DNA from 4 places in the Streptomyces sp. JNUCC 64 genome. Region 2 is predicted to be linked to each of the others. Evidence: riboswitches for the same ligand, from Rfam matches in the RefSeq annotation. Region 2 holds a riboswitch; each other region holds the start of a gene.

What was found. Region 2 has a riboswitch for cobalamin ahead of ACVWNX_RS31180 ((2Fe-2S) ferredoxin domain-containing protein). Riboswitches for the same ligand answer to the same signal wherever they lie in the genome.
Region 1: another riboswitch for cobalamin. It lies ahead of ACVWNX_RS02885 (GHMP family kinase ATP-binding protein); the one in region 2 lies ahead of ACVWNX_RS31180 ((2Fe-2S) ferredoxin domain-containing protein).
Region 3: another riboswitch for cobalamin. It lies ahead of metE (5-methyltetrahydropteroyltriglutamate--homocysteine S-methyltransferase); the one in region 2 lies ahead of ACVWNX_RS31180 ((2Fe-2S) ferredoxin domain-containing protein).
Region 4: another riboswitch for cobalamin. It lies ahead of ACVWNX_RS27410 (cobalamin biosynthesis protein); the one in region 2 lies ahead of ACVWNX_RS31180 ((2Fe-2S) ferredoxin domain-containing protein).

The regions. Positions count from the first base shown of each region.
Region 1 covers NZ_CM137015.1:758,811-762,955, forward strand. The annotation lists gene ACVWNX_RS02875 (immunity 49 family protein) at 1-744, shown strand, start outside; gene ACVWNX_RS02880 (hypothetical protein) at 916-1,446, shown strand; cobalamin riboswitch at 1,691-1,909, shown strand; gene ACVWNX_RS02885 (GHMP family kinase ATP-binding protein) at 2,107-2,991, shown strand; gene ACVWNX_RS02890 (cysteine synthase family protein) at 2,988-4,010, shown strand; gene ACVWNX_RS02895 (ATP-grasp domain-containing protein) at 4,007-4,145, shown strand, end outside.
Region 2 covers NZ_CM137015.1:7,536,004-7,540,148, reverse strand. The annotation lists gene ACVWNX_RS31190 (hypothetical protein) at 115-795, shown strand; gene ACVWNX_RS31185 (sigma-70 family RNA polymerase sigma factor) at 946-1,584, shown strand; cobalamin riboswitch at 1,697-1,856, shown strand; gene ACVWNX_RS31180 ((2Fe-2S) ferredoxin domain-containing protein) at 1,917-2,312, shown strand; gene ACVWNX_RS31175 (ABC transporter substrate-binding protein) at 2,378-3,364, shown strand; gene ACVWNX_RS31170 (FecCD family ABC transporter permease) at 3,472-4,145, shown strand, end outside.
Region 3 covers NZ_CM137015.1:430,596-434,740, forward strand. The annotation lists gene ACVWNX_RS01630 (flavin-containing monooxygenase) at 1-43, opposite strand, end outside; gene ACVWNX_RS01635 (NAD(P)-binding domain-containing protein) at 149-1,549, shown strand; cobalamin riboswitch at 1,814-2,036, shown strand; gene metE (5-methyltetrahydropteroyltriglutamate--homocysteine S-methyltransferase) at 2,204-4,145, shown strand, end outside.
Region 4 covers NZ_CM137015.1:6,650,250-6,654,394, reverse strand. The annotation lists gene ACVWNX_RS27420 (inorganic phosphate transporter) at 1-971, shown strand, start outside; gene ACVWNX_RS27415 (hypothetical protein) at 981-1,217, shown strand; cobalamin riboswitch at 1,427-1,620, shown strand; gene ACVWNX_RS27410 (cobalamin biosynthesis protein) at 1,742-2,776, shown strand; gene ACVWNX_RS27405 (cobyric acid synthase) at 2,779-4,145, shown strand, end outside.

The DNA of each region.
Region 1 (4,145 bases), 6.8 Mb from region 2:
CTCGCCGCGCTCGGCTACCGGAACGAGGGCTGGTGGCCGCCGCTGGAGACCGACTACCTGCCCCGCGCCCTGGTCACCGGTTTCGAGGGAGCGGGGCCCCGGGTCGGGGCCTACGGACGGGACCGGCGTCCCGACGCGGTCGCGGAACTCGCCGTCCGGCACCTGGTGGTGGACCGGCCCGGCGACGGGACGGGCCCGGGGACGGACGGGGAGCGTCTGCCGCGGCACAGCCGGTGGAGGGCCGACGGCCGCCCGCTGGACGCCGGTGCCTGGCAGCGCGCGATGGCGCACGCGCTGATCGACGGGAACCGCGAGGAGCTGGCCCCGCTGGTCGTCGACGGCGAACGCGCCCTGGAGGGCGATCCGTCGGCGTTCGCGGCCTACCGCCGGGCCCTGCTCGCCTATCTGCGCGCGGACGACCCCGTCCCCGCCGTGGACGAGGCGCTGGCCGTCCAGGAGCGGTCCCGGGACTGGGGGTTCGCGATGCCTCCGATCGTGCTGCTGTCACAGTTGGCGGAGGGGGACGAGGAGAGCTTCAACCTCGCCCTGGCCGACGCCCTGGAACGGCACCGCGACCACTACCGGGTGGCGGACCGGCCGCGGGACCCCGACGCCGCCCTCGACCTCGATGTGCTGGCCCTGGCCTGCCACGCCCGACGGCACCGGGGCTGGGCGATACGGGTGGACTCCCCGTACCTGCCCTCCGCGCGGCCGGCCGCGAGGGCACCGCTGTCGTCCGGCTGACGGTGTCCGGGGACGCGTCCCCCTCGGTGCGCCGTCCCCTCCGGGCGGCGTCCCCCGGGGAGCCGCCCGGTCCGGGTCCTTCCCGGGGCTGAGGGGCCCTCCGCCTCCCGGCGGTCCGGTGCCGACTCCGGGGGGACGCGGCCGGGGTGGCGTACGGGCGAGCCTGGCGGGGTGAACACACACGACACCGCCGGCCCGATGCCGGCCGCCGTCCCCCGCCGCGTCGTCCTCGCCGCCCACGCCGTCCCCCTGGTCGTGCTGCCCTCCGGGCTGTGGCGCGTCGGGGTGCTGCTCGCCCTGCCCGGCTTCGGCACCGCCGAGGCCCGGGCGCAGCACTGGCACACCGACCTCTACATGGTCGTCCTGGCCGTGTTGTCCGAGGGGCTCGCGCTGCTGACCCTGGGGCTGGTGAGGCCCTGGGGCGAGGTGGTGCCGGGCTGGGTCCCGGTGATCGGGGGGTGGCGGCCCCGTCGACGGGCGGTGACCGCCACGGCCCTGACCGGTGCCCTGGCCCTGACCGTCCTCACCGTGGGCTTCGCGGTCTCGCTCGCCGTGAGCGACTTCCCTCCCGGGCACAGCGCGGTCGAGCAGGCGCTGCTCTCCCTCTGCTATCTGCCGCTGCTGGCCTGGGGGCCGCTGCTGGCCGTGGTGGCGCTCGCGTACCACCGGCGCGGGGCCCCGGGACGGACGCGGGGAGCGTGACCGTCCCGACCGGCCCGGGAGGCGGGGGCCCGGGCCGGTCGTCCGTGGGGCGCGGGTGTCCGGGCCGGTCCGTGGGGGCGTTTCGCGACAACTTCGCCTCCGGAGCGCGGAGTCCGGCCGGGGCGCGGTCCCGTGCCGGGGCGCCCCGGCGGGCGTTCCGGGCGCTTCCGAGCCCCTGGGCGGAACGGATCACAACAGGCCATGGCCGTCGGAGGCACCCTGTCGCGGCCGGGAGTAGACGCCCTACGCTGGAAAGCGCAGTCGGTTCGCGTCACCGTTCGCGGGGACGCGTCGCAAGAGGGAACCCGGTGCGAATCCGGGACTGTCCCGCAGCGGTGAGTGGGAACGAAAGCCGTCACGGCACTGGCTCCTTCCGGGGCCGGGAAGCGACGGCCGGTAGGAAGGCGCCCCCGCGGGGCACGTGCCCACGAGTCCGAAGACCTGCCACTGCGCGCGTGCCCCGACGGCACGCGCTGTCCACGGCGGCCCCGAGGGCTGGGTCAGCGGTGCGGGCGGGCCGTCATGTGCGCGCGGCGGGTCCGCTCCCCCTGTCCCCGTCGTCCGGGCCCGGGCGACGAGGAGGAACGCGTTCGTGACCGGTGGCGACAGCAGTCCGTCCGTACGGCCGTCCGCGGTGGCCCCGCCGCGCGGACCGCGCGGGTGACCGCCCCGGGCGGCGGGCGGACCCCCCGGACCTTCGCCGGGGTCTGTCACGGGACGCTCGGCGAGCTGTACCAGGGTCCCCTGGCCCCCTCGCCGGAGCCGGACATCGCCCTGGTGTCGTTCCCCGTGGACCGGCACTCCTGGGTCTACTTCACCCCCGGCGCGCGGGAGACGGGCCCCTCGCCCCTCGGGCCCAAGTCCCGGGCGGCGGTGCGGCTGTTCACCGAGCACTTCGGGGTGGCCCTGCCGCCGGGCCGCTGGAGCACCCACTCGGAACTGCCGGTCGGGGTGGGGATGGCCAGTTCCACCGCCGATGTGGTGGCCACGCTGCGCTGTCTGTTCCGGATCTTCGCGCTGCCCTGGCAACCCCGGCTCGTCACCGGTCTGCTGGCCCGGATAGAGCGGGCCGACAGCGTGTTCCTGGACGAGTTCGCGCTGTACCTCAGTGCCCGTCATCGGGTGGTGCGTCGACTCGGCACCTCCCTCGGGTTCCATACCGCCTACGTCGTCGAGCAGGGCGGTGTGGACACGTCCGCCGTCACTCCCCTGCTGCTGCGGCAGTACCGGCGACGCGGACAGGAGTACGAGCGGTGCCTGAGCGACCTGCTCAAGGGCTTCGCCGTCGGCGACCCGGCCGCGGTGGCCCGGGCGTCGACCACCAGTGCCGCGCTCGCCCAGGAGGTCCTGCCGAAACGGACCTTCGACACCGTCCTCGCCCACCGCGAGGAGTTCGGGGCCGACGGCGTCTTCGTCGCCCACACCGGCTCGCTGGTCGGATACCTGTTCTCCCACCGGATCGGGTTCTCGACCAGGGACGAGCTGTCCGCGTTCTTCCACTCGCTCGGCCACCAGTGCGCCTTCGCCCAAGGAGGATACGGGTGATCCACCCCCACATCGCCGACGCCCTCAAGACCCCCGACCTGGTCCGGCTGGCCCCCGGCACGGTCCTGCTCCGCTTCGAGTCGATGAAGGTCTACTCGGCTCTGGCCGCCGTCCGCCGGTTGCTCGACCGGGGCACGGTCCGCCCGGGACAGACCCTCGTCGACAGTTCCAGCGGCATCTACGCCTACGCCCTGGCGCTCGCCTGCCACCGGTACGGCATGCGCTGCCACATCGTCGCCTCCACCACCGTGGACGAGACCACCCACGCCCAGCTGGAGGTCCTCGGGGCGACCGTGGAACGCGTCAGACCCTCGGAGAACCTCAAACTGGACCAGGAGCTGCGGGTGCGACGGGTCCGGGAGATCCTCGCCGACCGGCCGGACGTCCACTGGATGCGCCAGTACCACGACGACGTCCACTACCTCGGCTACCAGGAGGTCGCCGACCTGGTGACCCGTGAGCTGCCGGGGCGGGAGCTGACCCTCGTCGGCGGGGTCGGTTCCGGCGCCTCGACCGGCGGACTGGTGGAGCGGCTGCGGCTGACCGACCCGTCCGTCCGGCTGGTCGGCGTCCAGCCCTTCGGCAGCGTCACCTTCGGCAGCGAGGACCACCACGACCCGGAGGCCATCATCGCCGGGATCGGCTCCTCCATCGTCTTCGACAACGTCCGCCACCACCTCTACGACGCGGTGCACTGGATGGACTTCACCCACGCCATGGCCGGGACGGTCGCCCTGCTGCGCGACCACGCGGTCTTCGCCGGGCTGTCCACCGGCGCCGCCTACCTCACCGCCCTCCACGAGGCGCGCCGGGACCCCGACCGCGTCCACCTGGTGATCGGCGCGGACACCGGGCACCGCTACGTCTCCCGGGTGTACGCCCGGCACGCCGAGGCCCTGGACCCGGCCGGGCTGAAACCGGTCGAGGTGGGCTCCCCCCAGCAGATGACCATGCCGTGGTCCACGATGGCGTGGAACCGCGCGCCGGGCCCGGCCGACCGGAAGGAGCACGCCGCGTGACCGTGGCCTGCCTGGAATCGCTCACCTTCGGCCTCGGGCACCTGGCGCGCGCCGCCGGACGGCTCGGGGAGCGCCTGGTGCTGCTCACCCGCGACCCGGGGTACTACGCCTACGAACTGGAACGGCTGGAGCCGG
Region 2 (4,145 bases):
TTCCCGGCGATCTTCTGTGACATGGGTCACAGTAACCGGCTGTCCGGAAACGGGCTCGAACGCGCCAACTGTCCGGTCAAAGCCCTTACCCCGGACCCGTATCGCGCTGGCACCATGACCACCATGGGAGCCGGAACCGCACTCCGCGTCGCCCACACGGCGGTCCTCGTCGCCGTGTGCGTCGTGGTGTCCGGGCTCGGACACGACCTGGCGTCGGGGACCTCCCCCACGCTCCGGAGCTATCTCCTCGCCCTGGTCCCGATGACGCTGCTCGCCTGGCGGCTGGCCCGGCGGGAACGTTCCGCCGCGACGGTCATCGGGGCGAGCGCGGCGGCGCAGTTGATGCTGCACACCCTGTTCGGACTGGCGCACGGTCCGGACCCCACGGCGGCGCACGGCGCCCACACCGGGCACCGGATGTCCGTCGTCACCTCCGGGGAACACGGGGGCACGGCCGCGACCGACGCCGGGGACGCCGTACTCCGCGCGCTGGGAAGCCTGTTCGACCCCGCGGCGCTGACCTCGGGGATGGCGGGCGCCCACGCGCTCGCCGGGGTGGTGTGCGGCTGGTGGCTCTGGCGGGGGGAACGTTCCCTCGCCCAACTCGGCCGGGCGCTGGCGCTGTTCCTCGGGGGATTGCTGCCGCGGTTCGTCGCGATGACGCTGGGCGGTGCGCACGCCCTGCCCATGACCACCCCGTGGCCCACCGACCACCGGGGCTCCGACCGGCTGCCCACCCCGCTCGCACTGTTGCGCGCGACTCCCCGGCGGGGCCCTCCCTCCTTCGCGTCCTGACCCCCCGTCGGCGTTCCGGCCCGACCCCCTCCCTTCCTCCCCCACCCCACGCGGGACCGACGGGAACGGGCGGTCCGGGCCAGGGACTTCCGACTGATCCGTTTTCCTCACCCTTACCGGGCTCCTCCCGGACGCGAAGGACGATTTGTCATGCCTTATGCACCAAGGACCATCCTGACCAGCGCTCCGCGCGGCGGCGCCACCGCGCACCGCCACGCCCACCGCGACGCGGAGATCACCACCTGGGCGCTGGCCGCCGGACTCGGCGACCGGCGGGCCGCCGAACTCTTCGTCCACGCCACCTACGACGACGTACGGCGGTTCGTCGCCCACCTCACCACCGACGTACCGGGCTCGGAGGACCTGGCGCAGGAGACCTTCCTGCGCGCGCTGACCAGCCTCAGCGGGTTCGCGGGCCGCTCCTGCGCCCGGACCTGGCTGCTCGCCATCGCCCGCCGGGTCGTCGTGGACCGGCTGCGCCGGGCCTCCGCCCGCCCCCGGATCGCCGACACCTCCGACTGGCTGACCGCCGCCGAACGCGCCCAGCCCCGGCATCTGCCCGGCTTCGAGGAGTCGGTGGCCTTCATGGACGCGCTCGACGCCCTGGAACCCGGACGGCGGCAGGCGTTCGCCCTGACCCGGCTCCTCGGCCTCTCCTACGCCGAGGCCGCGGAGGTGCTCGACTGCCCGGTGGGCACCATCCGCTCCCGGGTGGCCCGGGCCCGCCGGGACCTCGCCGCCCACTGGGTGGACGGACCCGGCGCCGCCCCGGCCCTGGTCGCCGCCTGAACCACCCCTCCGGCGCGGGCGGTCGGCCGCCGCCCGCGCCGGGGGCCGTTCGCCGCCCGCCGTGTGACCTGCGCGGCAACCGCGCCCCGGACGTACCGGTCCGGGCGCCCGGTCTGTCATGATGACGCGGAAAGGCGACGGCGGAACGAGGAAACCGGTGCGAATCCGGTGCGGTCCCGCCACTGTGATCGGCGAGCGGACCCCGAACGGCCCACTGCCCCTACGCGGGTGGGAAGGGCGGGGCGAGCGCAGACCCGAGAGCCAGGAGACTCACGCGGTCGCCTCCTCGACAGAACTGGGGCGGATCTCCCCAGAGGGGGGAGTGAGTCGGGATGCCCGAAGGGCCGTCGGCCGACGATCCGGTGCCGTGCCGGGTCGTGGTGTGCCGCGACTGCTGCTGCGGCAGCGCCAGGAAACTGCCCGGTGTCGACCACGCCGCGCAACTCGCGCGGCTGCGCGATGAAACACAGGTGACGGTCTCCGACTGTCTGGACGTCTGCGACCAGGCCAATGTGATCGTGGTGCGCCCGTCCGCCACGGGACGCGCGGCCGGAGCCCGCCCCGTCTGGCTCGGCCTCGTCAACGACCCCGCCGCCACCGAGGACGTCATCACCTGGGTCCGGGCCGGTGGCCCCGGCGTCGCCGAGCCGCCGGACGTCCTGGACCTGTACGTCTTCGACCCGCCCCGGCGGGCCCGTACCGCCGCCCCGTCCGTCGACGGCCGCTGATCCCACGAACCGACCGCGCGGGCGCACCCTCGTGTGCCGTCGCGCGGTGAGAGGACCACCACACCATGAGCAGACGCTCTGTCTCCCTGCTGACCGCCGCCGTCTTCCTGATGGCGGGCTGCGGCACCGGCGGGGGCGGGGACGACGGGAAGTCCGGCGCGTCCGGCGACGCCCCCGAGGGCTTCCCCGTCACCGTCGAGAACTGCGGGGTGAAGACCACCTACGAGCGTCCGCCCCGGCGCGCGGTCACCCTGAACCAGCACGTCACCGAGATCCTGCTGGCCCTCGGGCTGGAGAAGTCGATGGCGGGCACCGCCTACCTCGACGACGAGATCCTCCCCGAGTACGAGCGGGCCTACCAGGGCGTCAAGGTCATCTCCGACGAGTACCCGTCGGTGGAGGCACTGCTCTCCGCCGAACCCGACTTCGCCTACGCGGGCTTCGACAGCGGCTTCGACGAGAAGGAGGGGCGCGGCCGGGCCGCCCTCACCAAGGCGGGCGTCGACTCGTACGTGAACGTCGAGGAGTGCCCCTCCGGGCCGGTGACGATGAAGCTGATCGAGACGGAACTGCGGACCGTCGGGAAGATCTTCGGAGTGCCGGACCGGGCGGATCGGGAGATCCGTAAGGTCCGTGCCGCCCTCGGCTCCGTCGAGGAGAAGCTCGGCGAGGTCGAGCCCGTCGACGTGTTCGTCTACGACAGCGGAGACAAGACCGCGTTCACCGCGGGCGGCGCGGGCATCGGCAACGAGATGATCGAGAAGGCGGGCGGCAAGAACGTCTTCGACGACCTGGACAAGCAGTTCGGCGACGTCTCCTTCGAGCAGGTCGCCGAGCGCGCCCCGGACGCCATCGTCATCTACGACTACGGCGACCAGACCGTCGCCCAGAAGAAGCGGTTCCTGCTCGCGAACCCCGCGCTGAAGGACGTCCCGGCGATCAAGAACAAGCGGTTCGCGGTGCTGCCGCTCTCCTCCACCGTGCTCGGCGTCCGGGTCCCGTCCGGCGTCACCGACCTCGCCCGCCAGCTGCACCCGGCCCGCTTCCGGTGACGGGCGCGCCCCGCACGGCGGCCCTCGGCGCGCCGGACACCGCGAAGCCGTCCGACCCGGCCCCCGGGCGGGTCGGACGGACCGGGCGGGTCCGGGCGCCCTATCCGCTGGTCCTCGCGGGGCTGGCCGCGCTGGTGCTGGTGGCGGCGACGGCGGGCGTCGCCGTCGGCTCGGTCGGGGTCCCCGCCGGACAGGTGTGGAGCATCCTGCTGCACCGGATCCACCCCGGCCTCGCCGAGGTCGACTGGACCCCGGTGCGGGAGACCATCGTCATGGAGGTCCGGCTGCCGAGGGTGCTGCTGTGCGCGGTCGTCGGCGCGGGACTCGCCGTCGCCGGGACCGCGCTGCAGGCCCTGGTCCGCAACCCGTTGGCCGATCCGATGCTGCTCGGGGTCTCCTCGGGCGCGTCGGTCGGCGCGGTCGCCGTCCTGGTCCTCAACATCACCGTGTTCGGGCTGGCGACCCTGCCGATCGCCGCGTTCTGCGGGGCGCTCGCCGCGCTGGTCGCCGTGTACCTGCTGGCCAGGTCCGGCGGACGGATGACCACCATCCGGCTGGTCCTCGCGGGCGTCGCGATGGCGGAGGTGCTGTCGGCGCTCGCCAGCTTCCTCATCGTCACCTCGAACGACCCGCACAAGACGCAGTCCGCGCTGCGCTGGATGCTCGGCGGACTCGCGGGCACCACCTGGGACATGCTCTGGATCCCGGCCGTGGTGGTGCTCGCCGGGACGGCGGTGCTGCTGGGGGTGAGCCGTCCGCTGAACCTGCTGCTGGCCGGGGA
Region 3 (4,145 bases), 7.1 Mb from region 2:
CGGACTGGCCACCCCCGATCACCACCACGTCAGCGCGCTCCACGACGACCTCGTTTCGATATCTGTCTATGTTGACGCCCATCGAAGCAGTTGCCATGCTGGGAGGGCAAGCCATCGACAAACGTCGAACCAGCAAGGGGTAACCGCCGTGTCCGCGTCCTCCATCACCGTACCGCCCGTCGTCGTGATCGGCGCCGGTCCCATCGGGCTGGCAGCCGCCGCCCACCTCACCGCCCGCGGTGTCGACACGCTCGTCCTGGAAGCGGGACCGGCCGCCGCCGACGCGGTGCGCCAGTGGTCGCACGTACGGCTGTTCTCCCGCTGGAGCGAGGTGATCGACGACGCCGCCGCCGAGCTCCTCGCCTCCACCGGCTGGACCGCTCCCGACCCGGTCGGGTACCCGACCGGCGGGGAGTGGGTCGAGGACTACCTCCAGCCGCTGGCCGACGCCCTCGGGGACCGGGTCCGCTACGGGACCTGGGTCACCGGGGTCTCCCGGGCCGGACGGGACCGGATCGTGGACGCCGACCGCGAGGCCCGGCCCTTCACCGTCCACGTCGAGCACCCGGACGGCCGGGAGGAGCGCCTCACCGCGCGGGCGGTGCTCGACGCCTCCGGCACCTGGTCCACCCCCGCCCCCGCGGGCGGCGACGGACTGCCCGCGCTCGGCGAGAGCGCCGCCGCCGACCGCGTCTCCTACCGCGTCCCCGACCTGACCGACCCGGCCGTCCGCGCCCGGTACGCGGGCGGACGCACCGCCGTCATCGGCACCGGCGCCTCCGCGTTCACCGTGCTGGCCTCCCTCGCGGACCTCGCCCGCGCCACGGACGGCAGAGGGACGAAGGCGGTGTGGATCCTGCGCCGGGGCCTCTCCGGCGCCACCTTCGGCGGCGGCACCGCCGACCAGCTCCCGGCGCGCGGCGCCCTCGGGCTCGCGGCGCAGGCCGCCGTCGCGGACGGCCACGCGGACGCGGTCACCGGCTTCCGCACCGAGGCGATCGAGCGCGACGGCGACGGACGCCTCGTCCTGGTCGCGGAGGACGGACGCCGTCTCGACCCGGTGGACGAGGTCATCGTCCTCACCGGACTCCGCCCCGACCTGTCCTTCCTCTCCGAGATCCGCCTCGGTCTGGACGAACGCCTCCAGGCGCCGACCGCGCTGGCCCCGCTGATCGACCCCAACCAGCACTCCTGCGGCACCGTCTACCCCCACGGCCACCGCGAACTGGCCCACCCGGAGAAGGACTTCCACCTCGTCGGCATGAAGTCCTACGGCCGCGCCCCCACCTTCCTCGCCCTGACCGGCTACGAGCAGGTCCGCTCCGTCGCCGCCGCCCTCGCGGGCGACCCCGCCTCGGCCGACCGGGTCGAACTCACCCTCCCCGAGACCGGCGTCTGCGGCGGCTCCGGCCTCTACGACGCCCCCGGCACCGCCACGGACGGCGACGGAGACTGCTGCGGCGCGCCCGGGCCCCGGCCCGTCACCCTCGCCCCGGCGACAACGGCGGCCGGGAGCCGGGAGACCGGGGCCGGGGGACGGCACTCGTAGTCCCCCCTACGCCCGAACGCGCCGCCGCGCGGGAGCACGGTTCACCGGCCCCGCACCGGGAGGACCCTCCGCGACGGGAGGGCTTCCCGCGACGCGGATGGCACACAGGGCGCACAGAGCACAGGGAACACGCAGGGCACACAGACGTCACGGGGCACCGCGCGGCTCGCGGTGGCCGGAGCGGACACCGCAGGCCGCGCCACGCGATGTGCTCCCCGTCACCCTCCGCCCGCCGGGGATCCCCGCGTCGCGCCGCAGCCCGTAAGGTGATCTCCAGCAGTCGGTTCGCCCCGTCCGCCAGACGGGGTGTCGCAAGAGGGAACCCGGTGGGAATCCGGGACTGCCCCGCAGCGGTGAGTGGGAACGACCGCCGTCATACGCACTGGGTCCGGACGGACCTGGGAAGCGACGGCCAGTAGGGGTCCGCCGGACGAGTCCGGTGGGCGTGCCCGTGAGTCCGAAGACCTGCCGACCGCCCGCGCGCGGACCGTTCCGCGCGCGGACATCCCGGTGACCTCGTGGGCGGGTCGGCGTACACACCAGACGGAACGGCCGTGCCCCCGTGGCGCGGATCGTCGCCGTCCGGTTCGTCATCCCCTTCGCGCTCTCGTCCCGTCACCGGGCTCAGGGATTCATCTCGCGAAGGAGATCTCCGTGACCACGAAGTCCGCAGCCGCGGCAGCACGGGCCACCGTGTACGGCTACCCCCGCCAGGGCCCGCGCCGGGAACTGAAGAAGGCGATCGAGGGGTACTGGAAGGGCCGTGTCACCGCCGACGCCCTCCGGGACACCGCCGTGGAACTCCGGCGGAACACCTGGCGGCAGCTCGCCGGAGCCGGTCTCCACGAAGTGCCGACCGGCGACTTCTCGTACTACGACCACGTCCTGGACACCACCGTCATGGTGGGCGCGATCCCCGAACGGCACCGCGCCGCCGTGGCGGCGGACGCCCTGGACGGCTACTTCGCCATGGCCCGGGGCACCCAGGAGGTCGCTCCGCTGGAGATGACCAAGTGGTTCGACACCAACTACCACTACCTGGTCCCCGAACTCGGGCCGGACACCGAGTTCAGCGCGGACTCCGCCAAGCAGGTCGCCGAGTTGACGGAGGCCCTCGGCCTGGGGCTGACCGCCCGTCCCGTCCTGGTCGGCCCGGTCACCTATCTGCTGCTCGCCAAGCCCGCGCCCGGCGTCCCCGCCGACTTCGAGCCGCTCACCCTCCTCGACCGGCTGCTCCCCGTGTACGCCGAGGTCCTCGCGGACCTGCGCGCCGCCGGGGCCGAGTGGACGCAGCTCGACGAGCCCGCCCTGGTCCAGGACCGCACCCCAGCCGAACTGAACGCCGCCGAGCGGGCCTACCGGGAGCTGGGGGCCCTCACCGACCGGCCCAAGCTGCTCGTCGCCTCCTACTTCGACCGGCTGGGCGAAGCGCTTCCGGTCCTGGCCAAGGCGCCCGTCGAGGGGCTGGCACTGGACTTCACCGAAGCCGCCTCGGCCCAGCTGGAGGCCCTGGCGGCGGTCGGCGGACTGCCCGGCAAGCGGCTGGTCGCCGGGGTCGTCAACGGCCGCAACGTCTGGATCAACGACCTGCGGGCGTCCCTGTCGACGCTCGGCACCCTCCTCGGACTCGCCGACCGCGTCGACGTCGCCGCCTCCTGCTCCCTGCTGCACGTGCCGCTGGACGCGTCCGCCGAGCGGGACGTCGATCCGCAGATCCTGCGCTGGCTGGCCTTCGCGAAGCAGAAGACCGCCGAGGTCGTCACCCTCGCCAAGGGCCTCGCGCAGGGCGCCGACGCCATCACGGCGGAACTCGCCGCCAACCGCGCCGACCTCGCCTCCCGCGCCGCCTCCCCGATCACCCGGGACCCGGCGGTGCGGGCCCGTTCCGGGGCCGTGACCGACGCCGACGCGCGCCGCTCCCTGCCCTATGCCGAACGGGCCGCGGCCCAGCGCGCCCGCCTCGGGCTGCCGCTGCTGCCGACGACCACCATCGGCTCGTTCCCGCAGACCGACGAACTGCGGGTGGCCCGCGCCGATCTGCGCGCCGGACACCTCGACGCGGCCGGGTACGAGGAGCGGATCAAGGCGGAGATCCAGGAGGTCGTCTCCTTCCAGGAGAAGGCCGGGATCGACGTCCTGGTGCACGGCGAGGCCGAACGCAACGACATGGTGCAGTACTTCGCCGAACAGCTCACGGGCTACCTCGCCACCCAGCACGGCTGGGTCCAGTCGTACGGCACCCGGTACGTGCGTCCGCCGGTCCTGGCCGGGGACGTCTCCCGCCCCGAGCCGATGACGGTCCGCTGGACGTCCTACGCCCAGTCGCTGAGCGACCGCCCGGTCAAGGGCATGCTCACCGGGCCGGTCACCATGCTCGCCTGGTCCTTCGTCCGCGACGACCAGCCGCTCGGCGAGACCGCCCGCCAGGTCGCCCTCGCGCTGCGCGACGAGGTCGGCGACCTGGAGGCGGCCGGGACCTCGGTGATCCAGGTGGACGAGCCCGCGCTGCGCGAGACGCTGCCGCTACGGGCCGCCGACCACACCGGCTACCTGGCCTGGGCCACCGAGGCGTTCCGGCTCACCACCTCCGGGGTCC
Region 4 (4,145 bases), 890 kb from region 2:
TGGGTCTGCCCTCCAGCTCCTCCCACGCCCTCTTCGGCGGCCTCATCGGTGCCGCGGTCATGTCGGCCGGCTGGGACTCGGTGAACGGTTCGACCGTCGTCACCAAGGTCCTGATCCCCGCCGTCGCCGCGCCCCTGGTGGCCGGTGTGGCCGCGATGCTCGCGACCCGCCTCACCTACAAGATCGGCGCCAAGGCCGACGACAAGGCGACCTCCAAGGGCTACCGCATCGGCCAGATCTCCTCGGCCGGTCTGGTCTCCCTGGCGCACGGCACCAACGACGCACAGAAGACCATGGGTGTCATCACCCTGGCGCTGGTCACCGGTGGCGTGCTGGTGCCCGGGTCGAACCCGCCCTTCTGGGTCATCGCCTCGGCCGGCATCGCCATCGCGCTCGGCACCTACCTCGGCGGCTGGCGCATCATCCGCACCATGGGCAAGGGCCTCACGGACCTCCAGCCCCCGCAGGGCTTCGCCGCCCAGACCAGTGCCGCGACGGTCATCCTGGCCTCCTCGCACCTGGGCTTCTCGCTCTCCACCACGCAGTCCTGCTCCGGTGCCGTGATGGGCGCGGGCCTCGGCCGCAAGGGCGGGGTCGTCCGCTGGTCGACCGCCACCCGGATGTTCGTCGCCTGGGGTCTGACCCTGCCCGCGGCGGCCGTCGTCGGCGCCCTCGCCGAACTGCTCACCAAGCAGGGCACCTGGGGCGTCATCGCGACCGGCGCCCTGCTGATCGGCGGATCGACCGCGATCTGGATCATCTCCCGCCGCGAGGTCGTCGACCACACCAACGTCAACGACGTGGACACGGACGAGCCCGCGGGCGTCGTCACCACCGCCATCGCCGCGGTGACCCCGCCCCCCGCCGGTCCGGTCGGGGACACCACCACCGCCACGGGCGACCTCACGGCGACCGTCCCGGCGGAGAACGGCCCCTCGACGGAGTCCGCCCCGCGGACCGCCAAGGTGTAAGGAACCTCCATGAAAATCGACTGGGTAGCACTCGGCTCCGTGTTCGGGGTCAGCCTCGTGGTCACGGTGGCTCTCGTGGGCCTGTTCACCCTCGGGATCGTGGGCCTCTCCAAGCGGGAGACCGCGCTCGCCGGGGAGGGCGGCGCCAAGAACGGCTCGGCGGCCCTCGCGGTCACCGGCGCGTACGCCTGCTTCGCCCTGTGCGTCGCCGCCGTCGCCTACGGCATCTACCTGATCGTCGCCTGACGTCAGGACCGCGTTTTCCCCGACGGCCCGGTGGGTCACCGTTCCCAGGACGGTGACCCACCGGGCCGTCGGTCGTACGGGGCCGACGGACCCGCCCGTACCCCCAAGAGCCGGTGCCCGGCCGCCCGGGGCCGGTGGCCGGACCGGGTTCCCGGCCGCATGTGGGGCTTCACACACCGCGCCGCCGCAGGTCAGCGCCCGGTTGACGGGTGTTCTCGGGGCGTGGTGGACTGCCGGGGCCATTACGGCGGCAGCAGAGGAAGCCGGTGCGAATCCGGCGCGGTCCCGCCACTGTCACCGGGGAGCCTCCCCCACACCGAACGTCACGGCCGCACGGCTGGAAGACCGGGGGCGGCGCCGATCCGGGGAGCCAGGAGACTCTCGCCGTCGTTTCCGTCGACCCAGGGCGCGGACCCTGAGTGAGGACACAGCGATGCCGGGGCGCCCGTCTCCCGGTCCCGAGCGCCGGTGCGCGGGACCCCTCCACCGTCCACGCGTCCCCCGGGGCCGGGCGGGCTGAGCCGATGCGGGCCGGGCGAACCTTCGCGTACGGCGCCACCGCCGGACTGATCGGCGACCTCCTGTTCGGTGACCCCCGACGGGGCCACCCGGTCGCCGCCTTCGGTCGTGCCGCGGGCGCCGTCGAACACCTGTTGTGGCGCGACCACCGGGGCTGGGGCACCGTGCACACCCTGTTGTGTGCCGGGGGCGCGGCGGGCGCAGCCGCGCTGGCCGCGCGCGCCGTGGCGCCCTCGCGCGCCGCCTCGGTGGCGCTGACCGCCGCCGCCACCTGGGCCGTCGTCGGCGGGACCAGTCTGGGCCGGGAGGCCCGTGTCATCGGCGAGGCGCTCGCGGCGGACGATCTGACGGCCGCCCGGCGGCGGCTGCCCCATCTGTGCGGCCGCGACCCCGAGGCGCTGGACGCCGACGGCATCGCCCGCGCGGTCGTCGAGTCCGTCGCGGAGAACACCTCCGACGCCGTGGTCGGCGCGCTGGTGTGGGGGGCGATCGGCGGGGTCCCCGGGCTGGTGGGCTTCCGCGCCGTCAACACCCTGGACGCGATGGTCGGCCACAAGTCGCCGCGCCACCGCCGGTTCGGCTGGGCCTCGGCCCGTCTCGACGACGTCATGGGCTGGCCGGGGGCCCGGCTCACCGGCGCCCTCGCGGTGCTCGCCGGGGGTGCCCCGGGGTCCGCCGCGCGGACCTGGCGCGCCGACGCGGGGAGCCATCCGAGTCCCAACGCGGGCGTCGCGGAGAGCGCGTTCGCCGGGGCGCTCGGCGTCCGGCTCGGCGGCACCCTCTCCTACGCCGGACGGGTGGAGCACCGGCCGGTCCTCAACGGGGGCGGCCGTGCCGTGGCGGTGGCGGACGTGGAGCGCGCGGTACGGCTGTCCCGGCGGGTCGGCTGGCTGGCCCTGGCGGTGTGCGCGGCCGGACGCGGGGCGCTCTCGGTCCGCGCCGCCCGGCGCGCCGGGGCCGTCGCCACGGCCGCCGCCACGGCGGCCGGGAGCGGTGGGGCCGCGAAGGCCGCGGCCACCGTCATCGGAAGGGGTCGGTAGGGGTGCGGGGCGGACTGCTGGTCGCGGGGACGACGTCCGACGCGGGCAAGAGCGTGGTGACCGCCGGGATCTGCCGGTGGCTGGCGCGCCAGGGCGTCAAGGTGGCGCCGTTCAAGGGGCAGAACATGTCCCTCAACTCCTTCGTCACCCGGGACGGCGCCGAGATCGGCCGGGCCCAGGCGATGCAGGCGCAGGCCGCCCGGGTGGAGCCCAGCGCGCTGATGAACCCGGTGCTGCTGAAGCCCGGCGGGGACCGCACCAGCCAGGTGGTGCTGATGGGCCGTCCGGTCGGGGAGATGAGCGCGCGCGGCTTCTTCGGCACGCGCGGCGGCCCCGACGACGGCCGCCCGGTGCCCGGCGGGCGGCGGGCGCTGCTCGGCACGGTCGTGGAGTGCCTGGAGGAGCTGCGCGCCACCCACGACGTGGTGGTCTGCGAGGGCGCGGGCAGCCCGGCCGAGATCAATCTGCGGCGCACGGACATCGTCAACATGGGCGTGGCCCGGGCCGCCCGGCTGCCGGTGCTGGTGGTCGGGGACATCGACCGGGGCGGGGTGTTCGCGTCCTTCTTCGGGACGACGGCACTGCTGGCCCCCGAGGACCAGGCGCTGGTGGCGGGTTACCTGGTGAACAAGTTCCGGGGCGACGTCTCGCTGCTGGAGCCCGGACTGGAGATGCTGCGCGGGCTGACCGGCCGCCCCACCTACGGGGTGCTGCCGTTCCGGCACGGGCTCGGCATCGACGAGGAGGACGGGCTGCGGGTCTCCACGCACGGCACGGTCCGCGGGGCCCCGGCCGCTCCCCCGGTGGGCGCGGAGGTGCTGCGGGTCGCGGTGTGCGCGGTGCCGCTGATGTCGAACTTCACGGACGTGGACGCGCTGGCCGCCGAACCGGGGGTGGTGGTCCGCTTCGTGGACCGTCCGGAGGAGACCGCCGACGCGGACCTGGTGGTCGTCCCGGGCACCCGGGGCACCGTGGGCGCGCTGCGCTGGCTGGAGGAGCGGGGGCTCGCCGGGGTGCTGCGCCGCCGGGCCGCCGAAGGCCGTCCCGTCCTCGGGATCTGCGGCGGCTTCCAGGCGCTGGGCGAGCGGATCGAGGACGAGGTGGAGTCCCGGGCGGGCACCGTCGACGGCCTCGGTCTGCTGCCGGTGCGGGTGCGGTTCGCCCGGGAGAAGACCCTGGCCCGGCCGTCCGGCGCGGCGCTGGGCGAGCGGGTCGAGGGGTACGAGATCCACCACGGGGTGGCCGACGTCCTCGGGGGCGAACCGTTCCTGGACGGCTGCCGGGTGGGCGCGGTGTGGGGCACCCACTGGCACGGTTCGCTGGAGTCGGACGGCTTCCGGCGGGCGTTCCTGCGGGAGGTCGCGGCGGC